One region of the Pseudoalteromonas sp. QJM3NY_22 genome, then DNA from elsewhere that is predicted to be linked to it. Evidence: predicted binding sites of a transcription regulator. Region 1 holds the regulator's gene; the other holds the start of a gene.
The links. Region 1 encodes LexA, which represses DNA repair genes until DNA is damaged. Its sites were predicted from a motif close to TACTGTATNNNNATACAGTA; they were not measured.
Positions count from the first base shown of each region.

Region 2: a site for LexA is predicted at 2,416-2,435, ahead of AC0VZ4_RS14820 (YebG family protein). Genes of this name have one in related genera too.

Region 1 covers NZ_CM149655.1:158,008-165,565, forward strand. Annotated here, with positions in the region: gene AC0VZ4_RS00805 (hypothetical protein) at 215-595, shown strand; gene AC0VZ4_RS00810 (PaaI family thioesterase) at 606-1,046, opposite strand; gene AC0VZ4_RS00815 (M12 family metallo-peptidase) at 1,281-2,771, opposite strand; gene lexA (transcriptional repressor LexA) at 3,035-3,652, shown strand; gene coxB (cytochrome c oxidase subunit II) at 4,113-5,255, shown strand; gene ctaD (cytochrome c oxidase subunit I) at 5,255-6,847, shown strand; gene AC0VZ4_RS00835 (cytochrome c oxidase assembly protein) at 6,847-7,377, shown strand; gene AC0VZ4_RS00840 (cytochrome c oxidase subunit 3) at 7,413-7,558, shown strand, end outside.
Region 2 covers NZ_CM149655.1:3,232,458-3,240,015, forward strand. Annotated here, with positions in the region: gene nhaB (sodium/proton antiporter NhaB) at 1-940, shown strand, start outside; gene dsbB (disulfide bond formation protein DsbB) at 1,045-1,563, shown strand; gene AC0VZ4_RS14810 (DUF6170 family protein) at 1,569-1,871, shown strand; gene AC0VZ4_RS14815 (ComEA family DNA-binding protein) at 1,888-2,184, opposite strand; gene AC0VZ4_RS14820 (YebG family protein) at 2,487-2,804, shown strand; gene putP (sodium/proline symporter PutP) at 2,889-4,400, opposite strand; gene AC0VZ4_RS14830 (EAL and HDOD domain-containing protein) at 4,744-5,967, shown strand; gene AC0VZ4_RS14835 (MlaA family lipoprotein) at 6,030-6,761, opposite strand; gene ccmI (c-type cytochrome biogenesis protein CcmI) at 6,771-7,558, opposite strand, start outside.

The sequences.
Region 1 (7,558 bases):
CACTTAATTTTAATCCTCAAAGGTCAACAGGCCATGGAGTTTATAAAAAAGTATTGTTTGTACTTAAAAATGATAAATATTAAATAATGGACTATAAATGCGTAAAACTATCTATTTACCATATAAAACAGCTTATATTACATAGTTGATTTGGTATAAAAGTAAAACTGCGTTAAAGTTTGCGGTGTAATCATTAGAGGATAAATACTAAACAATGTCGGAAATTCAATTTTTAAATGTAGATCTTGAGCTTGAATCAAAGCAAGATATTAGTTTGCTAGTGGCAGACTTGAAAAAAGTCGCGACGATTTTACATTATGACAAAGACGAATACCGTCAATTAGCCCGCATTGAAGCAACAGGTGTAGTAAACACGCCTGACAAAGCAATAAACCATATATGTGAGCTTATTGAATCGTGTTCGCGCAACGCGCTAAAGCAATGGTTAAGCTGTTCACGTAGAACGTTTGATATTGGTTTTGAATCAGGCACATCGCCTAAGTGTTTTAACCAAGCTTTAGATGCAGATACATTATTACGTATATCTGCTATTGGTGCGGGTATGGAAATTACAATTTACCCAATCGAAAAGTAACAGTAAGTAATTATCTTCGCTCTACTACGGCTGCGGTCATTCTTGATACGCAGCAAAGCTCGTTTCGACTATTAGTAATTTTTATTTCCCAGACTGAACTACGCTTACCAATATGAAACGCTTTTGCGGTGGCTGTTAAAGTACCATTACGAGATGCTTTTAAGTGACTGGCGCTAATTTCTTGTCCGACACAATAAAACTGAGTGAAGTCGACTACGAAGTTAGCTGCATAACTTGCTACTGTTTCGGCAAGCGCTACGTTGGCTCCTCCATGCACCATGCCCATTGGATTATGATGCGCTGGTATGGCAGGCATAGTTGCTACGAGGTAATCATCACCAATTTCGGTAATTTCAATTCCCATGGTTTTCATTAGTGTACCTTGGCCGTTTATACCCTCATCTAGCTGTTTGCAAAACTCTAAAGTAACAGGTTGATACCAAATACTCATAAGCTTACCTTTTAAAATAGTAGTAAAAATATGGCTTATATTTTCATAAAGTTAAGATAATGAAAATAAAAAAGTGGATCTAAATTTATAGCCAGATAGCGTGAGGCGGATAGTAAGAAGTAATAATAGGGATATCGTAGTTTATTGATACAATCGAGCAGTAAAGAAGAAATCCCCCTAGGCTAAATATAAGCAAGCAGCATAATGTTACTTGCTTATACTGAGCCAGATCTTTTATTGGTAACTAGCTATTAACTCGACATTACTAAAAGCACTGTAGCCTTTAATCATAATAGAGTAATTACCAGTGCGGGTGTCGCTACAGCTTTCATTATTTCCGTTTTTATACGGTCGGCAATCGTAGTTACTGCTCGTTGCAATTGCATTATATTTTACATGTAGGTCAACATCCCCAGTGCCATTAGAGGTCGAAAATGTGACTTGCTCAGCTTCACTTGGCACTGTAAAAGTAAACAATTGCTCACTGTTTCGATCACCACTAACAACGATAGATTGGTTATTTTGCAGTGTATTGTTATTTACCGGTGGGCTAGATGCAGATCTAAAATTTGCAATTGTGGGGTTTGTTAAATTTAAGGCTCTAGCGTTATCGTGTTTTGATGGAGTTCCCATAACACTTCCGCTGTATGATTTGTTTGGATTTGACCAGTAATTGATTCTTGTGCAGTTATTTGTGCAGTTATAAGCCATTACTGAACGCCATTGTGATTGAGGTTGCTGATAACCATGGCCGAACGAATAAGGAGATGTTGATGGATCGTTTTCAGGGTTATGACGAGCACCTTGTAAATGACCAATTTCATGACCGAAAGAGTAATAGCCGGTTGCACAGTCATAATCAACCATCGCAAATGCGCTGTTAGCATTTGCACCAATTGCTTTGGCTTGGCCACAGTAGCCGTTAACGTCGTTTATTAATATGACTACATCAGCACCGTATTGATCTCGTAGTGTGTGCGCTTCATCCATATAACCATCGTTTTTGGCAGCTAAACGATTTAAATCCGTACCTGAATTTGTAGCTTCAGTATAATTAACTCGGCTTACATGGGCCAAACTAACAACTGCATTGACACCTGAGTTTTGGTAACCCTGATTAGTCTCTACTATTGCAAGATCAATCAAGCTATTAATATCACTAGATTTTTGTTCTGCGGCTGGGGTGTATAAAACGAGTAAGCTAATATTGCTTTGCGCGTTAGTTGCCATAGCTGTTTGGAAGCTTTGTTCTGTTAAAATTTGTTCACTGATTGAAATAGTGTTATTAGATTGTTGATAATCGGGTGCATGCTCAGCAGGTTGCTTGGCAGGATCTAATTCAATAAAATTATGACCAGAATGTTTATTCGGTTGCAATTTATAAACATGTTCATTTACCTTTATCGTACCAGAAATCCCCTTTGTAGATTTTATCAGTGTTACTTCGTCACCATCTAAGCTTTTACCTACCCAGATTAAGTTACCAGTTGCTGATGTACTTGCTGTACTTTTGATAAATTCAATGTCACTTCCCTGAACAGGTAAAAAGAATGCATTGGTTTTTGCGCTTAGTTCGAAAAGCGGTTGCCCAAATTGAGATTGAGCATTACCTTCTTTATTAATGTTTTGCGTAAAGTTAGAGTGCTGCACTTCGAAAAGTGGGACTTGGGCATACGCATAGCCGCTAAACAATAAGCCAATAAACAATGGTGAATATTTTTTCATTTGATAATCCTTTTAAGTGTTTGTACACATAAAGTGCACATGCTAATAAGTTGTTTTCAATTTATTAACATGTGGCTGTCATCAAATTAGCCCTTAATCGTAAATATAAAGATACGAATGTTTATTTTATGTAAGCATTCGTTGTTTCTACATAAGTGTAAAAGTGATTTATTAACAGCAAGCAATCAATGTAATTTAAATTTGCGATTTTTATTTAACTGTATATACTCACAGTTAAATGTACTGTATGGAAAACCAGTTGTATGCGACCATTAACGAAGCGCCAAGCTCAAATTCTCGAATTAGTTAAAGTTTTTATTAAAGACACTGGTATGCCTCCTACACGTGCTGAAATTGCACAAACATTAGGCTTTAAAAGTGCCAATGCTGCTGAAGAGCATTTAAAAGCGCTTGCTAAAAAAGGTGCTATTAAGATGAAACCAGGTGCAAGCCGAGGTATTCAACTTGTTGAGGAAGAAGAGCCTGAACAGTTAGGTTTACCTCTTATCGGGCGAGTCGCAGCGGGAGAGCCTATTTTGGCGCAAGAGCACGTTGAGAGTCATTGTAAAATTGATCCATTAATGTTTAAACCTGCTGCTGATTTTTTATTGCGCGTTAACGGTATGAGTATGAAAGATATAGGTATTATGGATGGTGATTTGTTAGCTGTGCATAAAACTCAAGTTGCAGAAAATGGACAAGTTGTAGTTGCTCGTGTTGATGATGATGTTACCGTAAAGCGGTTTGAAAAAGCAGGCCGAAAAGTATTATTGCATGCTGAGAATGACGACTTTTCGCCAATTGAAGTTGATCTAGAAAATGAATCTTTTAATATAGAAGGTTTAGCCGTTGGAGTTATTCGTAACGCTGATTGGATGTAGCTTTTAATTTATTTTTATGAATGCGTGCTTTTTAGCACGCATTTTTGTTTTAACATTAGCACTAAAAATAGGACGTAAACAGCCAACTAATTATTTTAGCTGTAAATTTTTTTGCACTTATATTTTCCCCCTCCGAATGCGTTAAACCCCTTTGTTTTGCTCATATTTTGAACTTTCTGTTGACTACTGACTTTTTATTAATTACTCAATATCACCTGATTGTTTTTTATACTAAAACTTGCTTGTTGTTCGTTTTTTAGCTAATTATTAATGTGCTGAGCTAATAATAACTCACAGCTTTTTAGTTTTGAGAACACACAATATACACAAACTCGTTGTTGGCGCAGCAAAACCAATCAATATTAAATAAGATTGGCTAAAAAAATAAAAATAACGAATTGGCGTTTAAGCCGTATGCCTCTTCGCTTTGCATTCGCAATAGCATCAAAGGAGCCGTCACATGGGTAAACTGACCTCTACCTTGTGGCTTATATTATGTGTTTTTTCGCACTCAGTTTTGGCGAACAGCCAATACAATATGCGCAAAGGCGTAACCGATATAAGCAATAATGTATATCAGCTGCACATGACCATATTTATAATATGTTGTGTGATTGGGGTGATAGTGTTCGCAATTATGTTTTGGGCACTTATTCATCACCGTAAATCTAAAGGGGCTGTACCTGCCCAATTTCACGAAAGCACTAAAGTAGAAATACTTTGGACTGCAATTCCGTTTGTTATTTTAATTGCTATGGCAGTACCAGCCACTAAAACCCTTATTGCAATGGAAGATGCCAGCAAAGCTGATCTCACTATTAAAATTACGGGTTCGCAATGGAAATGGCATTATGAATATATGGGCGAAGATGTAGAGTTCTACTCTATTTTATCTACCCCGCAAGATGAAATAGCGAATCTTGCAGATAAAAACCCTAACTACTTACTTGAGGTTGATAAGCCTCTTGTACTGCCAATAAATCAAAAAGTACGATTTTTAATGACTTCTGATGATGTTATTCACTCTTGGTGGGTACCTGATTTTGCAGTTAAAAAAGATGCGAACCCCGGCTTTATAAACGAAACATGGACGAACATAAACGAAGAAGGTACTTACCGAGGCCAATGTGCTGAGTTGTGTGGTAAAGACCATGGCTTTATGCCCGTTGTGGTGGTCGCTAAATCTGAGGCTGATTTTAAAACATGGCTTGCAGATGCAAAGCAGGCGAAGCAGAAAGCTGCGCTGGCAGATGCCGCATTACTTGATAAAACCCTCCCAAAAGAAGAGTTAATGACTTTAGGCGAACAAGTATATATGGCTAATTGTGCAGCGTGCCATCAGCCTACGGGCATGGGGTTACCGGGTGTATTTCCTGCACTTAAAGGCAGCCCGATAGTGCTTGGCGATATAAAAGATCACATTGATGTAGTTATCCATGGACGACCCGGTACGGCAATGCAAGCTTTTGCCAAGCAGTTATCTATAAAGCAATTAGCTGCGGTTATTACTTATAAACGTAATGCGTGGGGTAATGATACGGGTGATGTTATTCAACCGAGTCAAATACAGACAGCACTTGATGCCAAAGTGGAGGCGAACTAATGAGTAGCATAGTAGAACAACCTAACGCCAATGAAGCTCATCATGCTCATCACCCAGCTAAAGGTTTTAAACGCTGGCTTTACACAACTAATCATAAAGATATAGGTAGTTTATATTTAATTTTTTCGCTGACCATGTTCTTAATTGGTGGCGCAATGGCTATGGTGATCAGGGCTGAATTATTTCAACCAGGCTTACAGTTGGTCGATCCTCACTTTTTTAATCAAATGACCACAGTGCATGGTTTAATTATGGTGTTTGGTGCGGTTATGCCCGCCTTTACAGGCCTTGCTAACTGGATGATACCACTCATGATTGGCGCGCCAGATATGGCATTGCCAAGAATGAATAACTGGAGCTTTTGGATTTTGCCGTTTGCGTTTTTAATCCTATTGGCATCGTTATTTATGCCTGGTGGGGGGCCTGCATTTGGTTGGACTTTTTATGCACCACTGTCCACAACATACAGTAATGATAATACTGCATTGTTTGTATTTGCCGTACATATTATGGGAATTAGCTCAATAATGGGCGCAATCAATGTGATTGTAACCATAGTGAACTTACGTGCCCCCGGCATGACATGGATGAAGTTGCCCTTATTTGTATGGACGTGGTTAATTACTGCCTTTTTATTAATAGCGGTAATGCCAGTACTTGCAGGGGCTGTCACTATGGTACTTACCGATAAGTATTTTGCGACCAGCTTTTTTGATGCTGCAGGCGGTGGCGATCCGGTGATGTTTCAGCACATCTTTTGGTTTTTTGGTCACCCCGAAGTATACATAATGATTCTTCCTGCCTTTGGCATTATATCTACAATAGTACCTACCTTTTCTCGTAAAAAACTTTTTGGCTATGCCTCAATGGTATACGCCACATCCTCCATAGCACTATTGAGCTTTATTGTATGGGCTCATCATATGTTTACTACTGGGATGCCGGTCGCTGGCGAGTTGTTTTTTATGTACGCGACCATGCTTATATCGGTACCTACAGGAGTAAAAGTATTTAATTGGGTTGCCACAATGTGGAAAGGCTCAATAACTTTTGAAGTGCCAATGCTTTTTAGTATTGCGTTTATTGTGCTGTTTACCTTGGGTGGTTTTTCGGGATTGATGCTGGCAATTACACCTGCTGACTTTCAATATCACGATACTTATTTTGTAGTGGCGCACTTTCATTATGTACTAGTAACAGGGGCTGTATTTTCGATAATGGCGGGGGCCTATTACTGGCTGCCCAAGTGGACAGGCAATATGTTTAATATCACGCTAGCTAAATGGCATTTTTGGCTATCGCTGGTGAGCGTGAACGTACTGTTTTTTCCTATGCATTTTGTAGGGCTTGCCGGTATGCCGCGTCGGATTCCCGATTACGCTCTTCAATTTGCCGACTTTAATGCAATCATAAGTATTGGTGGGTTTGCCTTTGGTTTATCGCAATTGTTGTTTGTAGCTGTGGTAATTAAATGCGCGCGTGGCGGTGATAAAGTGCCTGCAAAAGTATGGGAAGGGGCAGAAGGGCTTGAGTGGGAAGTTGACTCTCCAGCGCCATATCATACTTTTTCTACGCCGCCGGTTATTAAGTAATGACACACGCACCGCTACTCAAACGTTTGGTACTTATTTGCATAGGCATGTTTGCCTTTGCCTTTGCTTTAGTACCTTTGTATGACGTGTTTTGTGATGTAACAGGGCTTAATGGAAAGCCTTCGTTTGAGCAAGCAGAGCAAAGTACACAAATAGTACAAAACCGAGAAGTCGGCGTTAGCTTTACTACTCACGCACAAAGTGGTGCACCGTTTGAAGTTAAATCAAAAGAATACAGTGTAGTGGTAAAACTCGGTGCAATGCGTGAAGTAATGTTTAGTGCAAAAAATAACAGCAACCTAGATAAAGTAATGCAGGCTGTACCATCAGTCTCACCAGGTAAAGCGGCAAAGTATTTACATAAAATAGCCTGTTTTTGCTTTGATCAGCAACCTCTAAAAGCAGGGGAAGAACTTGAATTTAAATTGCTTTTTTATGTTGATACCGCACTGCCAAGCGACATTGAAGAATTAACTTTATCTTATACCGTATTTGATATTAGTGAACAGCTGGTGGCAAGTAATAACTAGCTTTTTAAACTAGTGTGAAACTAGGAGTAAATAAAATGAATCAAGAATATGAGCATTATTACGTACCTGAGCAAAGCCCGTGGCCTATTGTAGGTGCTGTTGCATTGTTTTTTATTGCAGTAGGGGCGGGCTTGACTGTTATGAGTGTAGGTAAAGAAGGTGGTAGCGGGGTTTATCTGCT
Region 2 (7,558 bases), 1.3 Mb from region 1:
CGGTGGTGTTTGTACTATGGTTGGTGAGCCTCAAAATTTAATTATTGCTGAACGAGCGAGTTGGCAGTTTGGTGAGTTTTTCTTAAGAATGCTGCCTATCACCTTGCCTGTATTTTTTGCTGGTTTATTAACTACTTTTGTTCTGGAAAAAACAAAAGCCTTTGGGTATGGCGCTAAATTACCTAAAAAAATTCACACTATTTTAAAAAATCACGCTGAAGGGCTTGATAGTAAAAGAACTAAACGCGATAAAGTTAACTTAACTATCCAAGCGTTCATTGCGGTATGGCTTATTGTCGGTTTAGCAATGCATTTAGCCGCTGTTGGGTTAATAGGTTTATCAGTGATTATATTGGCAACTGCCTCTGCCGGTATTATTGAAGAACATCAACTAGGAAAAGCATTTGAGGAAGCTCTGCCATTTACAGCGCTTTTATGTGTGTTTTTTGCCGTTGTTGCCGTTATTATAGACCAACACCTATTCACACCTGTTATTGCTTGGGTACTTACATTTGAAGGGCAATTACAATTAGTCATGTTCTTTATCGCCAATGGATTACTCTCCATGGTAAGCGATAATGTATTTGTTGGTACTGTGTATATAAACGAAGTTGCAGCGGCACTGAAAGCTGGGGAAATTACCCGTGATCAATTCGACCTTTTAGCTGTTGCTATTAATACAGGTACCAATTTACCAAGTGTTGCGACTCCAAACGGTCAAGCTGCATTTTTATTTTTGCTTACATCAACACTTGCCCCAGTACTGCGCTTGTCCTATGGGAGAATGGTTTACATGGCATTACCATATACAATCGTGTTAACTACTATAGGGCTTACCTTTACTTACATAGGTTTAAGCGATATGACCGAACTAATGTATCAATGGGGCTGGATAGATCATCATGTAGCGACCATAGGGGCTACATCAAGTAGTCACTAATCTCATCTTAAAAAAAGCTACTTCGATAGCTTTTTTTTCCTTTTTGTTGCTGCGTACTTTATCCTACGCCATAATATATCGTCTTATTTAAGCGTGGAATTTTTATGAACTGGCTTGCACAATTACCGACTCAACGTACCCCGTGGATTTTATTCACCGTTATTGTTTTTTTACTTGAAGTAACCGCCCTTTTCTTTCAATACAAAATGGGGTTAGCACCTTGCATAATGTGTATTTATCAACGTACCGCAGTACTAGGGTTACTTAGCGCTGGTATTATTGGCTCAATTAAACCGCAAAACAAAGTAGTCAGAATAGCGGCTTACTTAACTTGGGGCGTATCAAGTGTTTGGGGATACCTGATTGCTCAAGAACATATAGATATGCAAACCACCACAGACCCTTTTGCTTTTAGCTGTGAATTTGAACCTAATTTCCCATCATTTTTACCATTGCATGAGTGGATCCCTAGCTTTTTTCAGGCAACTGGTGATTGTGGAAATATAGACTGGCAATTTTTGGGTTTGAGTATGCCCGCTTGGATGGAAATCATATTTGGACTATTTGCTAGTGTATTTTTTATAGTGATTAGTAGTCGTTTGCTTTTTAAAAGATCGGTTTAATTAGTATGTTTACTTTTTTTTCGAGTCAAATTATAGAATTAAAACATTTAAAAGTACGCGAAAGGCAAGCCGTTATAGCCCTATCGCTAGGTCTGATTTCACCTACTGAACGCGTGTTATTACGTATAATAAAGCTTATATTATTAAGCCCACTGTTTTTAATATTTACCCTATTTGAAGGCTGGGTAGTTATTCCATTTTTAATGCTTGGTGTACTTTGTTATCCATTATTAACTACGCCTATCGAAATTAATTTTGCCAAAAAAAATCTTAGTAAAGCATTAAAAGAATATGTTCAGGGCGCTTAGAAGCGCCCTAACCCACTTATAATGTTATTTTATCTTTTAGCTTAGTTATTAACTTTTTTCCTACACCTTTCACTTTCGCTAAATCGTTTACTTCAGTAAACTCTCCATTTGCTTCCCTATAATCAACTATTGCTTGTGCTTTTTTCTTCCCTATTCCTGGTAGCTTAGCGAGCATACTCGCATCAGCATCATTAATACTTACAACATCATATTTAGGCATTTCTTTGACCACATCAACTACCTGTGAAAACGCTGCAGTAGTCGGGAGCAAACATAATATACTTATGAATAAGAGTTTTTGTAAAAGACGCATTTATTTTCCTTATTGTACTTTCGAATTATTAAATTTTGCTCAGGAAATAGTAAAATAAAAATAGCTCATTATATAAAATCACCTAAACACATGATCACTATTATCCGAAATCCTAAAATGCAGCTGGTACAACAAGTGATTTATTAAATAAAGTAAAGTTACAGTTTTTTGTCAAATCTTAAATAAACTAAAAATTAATATCAGATACTTGCAAATTACACCACAAACCATTACTGTACATAAAAACAGTAATCTAATGGTTTTCATAAACCACATTGCCACGCAAGCTTGCAGGAGAAATCATGGCTGTTGTTGTTAAATATGTTGTAGAACGAAACGGAGTCGAGCGCATGACGTTTACTACTAAAAAAGAAGCTGATGCTTATGACAAAATGCTCGATATTGCTGAGTCGCTTGAGCTAATGTTAGAAAAGGTAGATGTGCCATTGAGCGAGCAACAAATAGAGTCACTTGCTTTAGAAATAGCAAAGAGTAAAGAAGACTTTATGACTATATTAAAAGGTGGCAAAGACCCAGTTGTCACCAAAGCGCCAGCTAAAAATAAAAAAGCAGACAACGCTTCCGCTGTCCAAGATAACGATGAGAAAAAAGTAAGCTAAACCGTTTACTAATATATAAATAAAAAAGGGAGCAACTAAGTTGCTCCCTTTTTTATTGCTTAATTCGAACTTGAATTCAGCTAATTACAGTTCTTTTTCCACTTCATCAAATAAGTCAGTGATTTCCTTTTTAGGTGCTTTAGTACCCAAACTAACCACAACGATTGCAATACTCGATAATATAAAGCCTGGGACAATACCGTAAATTAGTGTGCTAATATGTTCGCCATTGACTTTAATTGGCGCATAAAACCAAACTAGAACGGTTACAGCCCCAACTATCATACCGGCTAACGCACCTTCAAAGTTCATGCGTTTCCAATAAAGGCTGATCAGCACTAATGGACCAAAAGCAGCTCCAAATCCAGCCCAAGCATTACTCACTAAATCTAATATAGAACTGTCTTTATCGTACGCTAAGTAAATAGCAAACATAGCAACAAGTGCAACACTAATACGACCAACCAAAACTAATTCTGTTTGTGAAGCACTGCGATTTAGATAAATTTTATAAAAATCTTCAGTTAGTGAGCTTGAACAAACCAATAACTGTGATGAAATAGTACTCATGATTGCAGCCAAAATAGCAGCAAGCAAAAAACCAGCTATCAATGGATGAAATACAAGTTCTGATAAAACTAAGAAGATAGTTTCTTTATCGCCAATCAACATTTGATTTTCGATCATATATGCAGCACCAAATAAACCCGTTAAAACTGCACCTATTGCAGATAACGTCATCCACGACATACCAATACGTCGCATAGCCGGCATATCTTTAACCGAACGCACAGACATAAAACGAACAATTATATGCGGCTGACCGAAATAGCCAAGCCCCCATGCTAATGCTGAAATAATTGCAACAACTGAGCCACCGGCAAACCAGTTAAGCATGTCTAATGGTACCTTTTCGTCTGGTTTAGGTGCACTAAGTAGTAGATCATAAGTTGCTGTTGAAAGTGTATCAACCACAGAGTTATCCAGCATGCTGTAAGTTACAATAGGGACAATTAACAAGGATAAAAACATAATACATCCTTGCACAAAGTCAGTTAAACTTACTGCTAAAAAGCCACCAAACAGAGTGTATATAACCACAACGCCTGTTGTTACATACAAGCCCATTTCGTAACTCATATCAAATGAATTTTCAAATAGCTTACCACCTGCAACTACACCTGATGATGTATAAAGCGTAAAGAAAAGAATAATTATGATTGCAGAAATAACACGAAGGATATTTTTATTATCTGCAAAACGATTTGCAAAGTAATCAGGAATTGTAACCGAATCGTTTGCTTTCTCTGTATAAACACGTAGACGAGGAGCAACTAAAAAGTAATTTGCCCAAGCGCCAGCTACCAAGCCTATTGCAATCCAAGCTTTACTTAAACCAAATAAATACATCGCACCAGGCAGACCCATAAGAAGCCAACCACTCATGTCTGATGCACCAGCTGAAAGAGCTGCAACACTTGGTGATAAGTTTCGCCCACCTAACATGTAACCAGAGACATCGCTTGTAGATTGTTTATATGCATATAGTCCGATACCTAGCATTACAACAAAATATAACGCCAGTGAAATAATCATTCCTGTTTCCAAATTAGCCTCCGCACATTTAATAATACCAAGCTTTTAATCCGAATATTGACTCTTAAAATTTTATAATAAAGACAGCATTGAGGTAAAAGCATTCCAGCCGACTATATCATGCCTAATATGGAAATCTCCAACTTGTTACCTTTTCCTAGTTTAAAAATATTCATGCTGCACACTTTTAGAACAACACTATGTAAACTCACAAAATAAAACAGATAAACCCTCTTATTTTTAATGATAATTTATTAATCATGCAAATATACGTAATGCTATTTTGAATGTTTTCCAATATATTATTACAATACCTGCTGACTTTACTCATACGGAATTGTTTATGTACTTTTATGCCGCACGCCAACCGATTTTAAATCGTGAAAAAGAACTCATTGGTTATGAGCTTTTATTTCGCGATGGCGTCGATAATGTGTTTCCCGATATAGATGGTGACGAAGCGACAACACGTTTAATAGAAGGCAGTCAATTCAACTTTGGTTTAGAAGATTTAACTGATAATAAGCCCGCTTATATAAACTTTACGTTGGATACGTTATCAAAAGGTTATCCAACACTACTGGGTAAAGATACAATTGTGGTTGAAATACTTGAAACAGTTCAACCCGGGAAGCGCTTATTAGCAATTGTTAAAGACCTAAAAGATAAAGGGTATACTATTGCACTTGACGATTACATTCATCAGCCTGTGTGGCGTCACTTTTATCCATTTATAGACATCATTAAAATTGATTTCTTAACATGTGATACAAGTACAATAAAAAACGTTATTGACGATATAAAACAACATTCTCATATTAAATTACTTGCCGAAAAAGTTGAAACGTATGAAATGTATAGCTTGGCACTAGAACTCGGTTTTGATTATTTTCAGGGATTCTTCTTTTCAAAACCCGAGATGGTGCAAAGTAAAGCATTGCCACCATCAGAGATGGCATTAGCTGAATTACTGTATGAAACCTCAAGTATTGAAATAGATCTTAAAAAAATCACTAATGTATTTGAGCGTGATGTAAATCTATCTTATAAGCTTCTTAGGTATTCAAACTCTGCTGCCTTTGCAAGGCGTGCTGAAATCAGTACAATTAAGCAGGCACTTATTGTGCTTGGCGCTAGCGAAATTAAAAAGCTCTTATCATTACTTTTTGCTGCGCAAGTATCTGCAGATAAACCCGTTGAATTAATCAAGTTATCCTTAACCCGAGCACGTTTTGGTGAATTACTCGCTATTTCTCATGGCCAATTTAAAGATACTGGCATGGCTTTTTTAACCGGTATGATGTCTCTAATGGATGCTATTTTAGATGAGAGTATGGAAAGCGTAATGCAGAAATTACCTTTATCTAACGAAATAAAAGCAGCATTACTCGATAACGAAGGTTTATTGGCACAATACCTCAACCTAGTTAAGTATTATGAGCAAGCAAACTGGTCAGCGGCTAACGACATAACTACAGAACTAAACCTTGGTGAAAAAGTACCTGATGCCTACCATGAAGCGCTAGCTTGGGTCGATGAGCAAATGCATTTAATGATTCACGAATAATAACAACACCAGCAAACAAAAACGCCAGCATTTAGCTGGCGTTTTTGTTTGCTGGTGTTGGGTTATAAGCTTTCTAAAAAGTCTTCATCAAAATCAGCGGGCTCTTCTTTGATTGGCGGATTACCATCGTATAGTTCATAAATTTGACGCTGGAAATAAATATCTTTCACAAACAAGTATGGATCAAGTGAATCATTTAATAGCCCCTCTTGAGGGATTAATGAGGCGCGCGCTTCCACTGCCTTTAAAACAAACACTAGAATAGTTTGTGGAGTCGTTAATGCTACCTCAGGTAGTACAAAGTTATCGACGACATCACCCGTTAAGTTACGCACTGTTTTTGGCCCCATAGCAGGCAGCATTAAATAAGCGCCATCGCCCACCCCCCACACACCCAAGGTCTGTCCAAAGTCTTCATCTACAACTTCAAGGCCTAATGAGCTGGCAACATCAAACAAACCAAATATGCCAACAGTAGAATTAACTAAAAAACGCGCAAGGCTAACACTTGCATTACCCGGCTTACCTTGCAGGCCGGCATTTATCATATCTACAGGAGCAGTTATATTGTCGGTAAAATGGACAACGCTCTGGCGTACAGGTACAGGTGTAACTGTCATGTAACCAACTGCTGCGGGGCGCAACAAGTATGCATCGAGTACATCCATATTAAAGTCATATAATGGACGATTAATACTTTGCAGAGGATCTCTCTCATCTACTTTACTTTGTGGTACTTGAGCACAACCGGCCAGTACCAATAAACATAAAAAAGTAAAACTATGCTTTAACATCTAACGTCCTTAAGGTATTAATGTATCAATTTGAAGTTGGTAGTCACTTACACTTTCACGCTTTAACGACTGTGAATGACCTTCTAGCTCACCAGAACTTGGCATAACCGAGTCATCTATAGAAATACGCGCCGAAATAATAATATTTTCGGCACTCGATAAGTTAAGCCCTGCAACCATTGCACTACTATCACTCAACTCGACTGTAATTGGAAATGAATATTTAGCGAGTTTAACAGCAGCTAACGGCATTGGCGAACCACTTGCAGCTTTTGCAAATATAAATAAAATACCGTTTTTTGGTTGTTTATCAATAAGCTCTTTTGCAATGTCAACAGTAACTGCAATAGCACCCGTTGTAGTAGTAACTGGCATAACAGAGCCTTCCGTTTGCATTTGCTGCTCTATATCAGCAATACGCTCAGAGATCATGCTATAACGAGAATCATTTTTTTCCATACTCGCAAGTAAAACTTCAAATGCAGCTTTGGCTTGAAGCCAATCTTTACGTTCATAAGCAATTAGTGCTAATAACGAAATTGCATCTAAATTGGTAGGCTCAACTTTTAGTACTTTTGAGAGCATACCTGCCGCACGGGTCATATTAGCTTCGCTGCCTTCTAGTAATAAAACTTGGCTATAACTAATAAGTACCTGCATATTATCAGGATTCATACGTAGTGCTTTATCAAATGACTGCTGCGCCATGTCAAATTCATTAAGCGACATAGCAACTCGTCCAAGTAGCATCCAAGCGACTTCATCATCGCCCGAACTGCTAAGCTTAGTACGAAGCG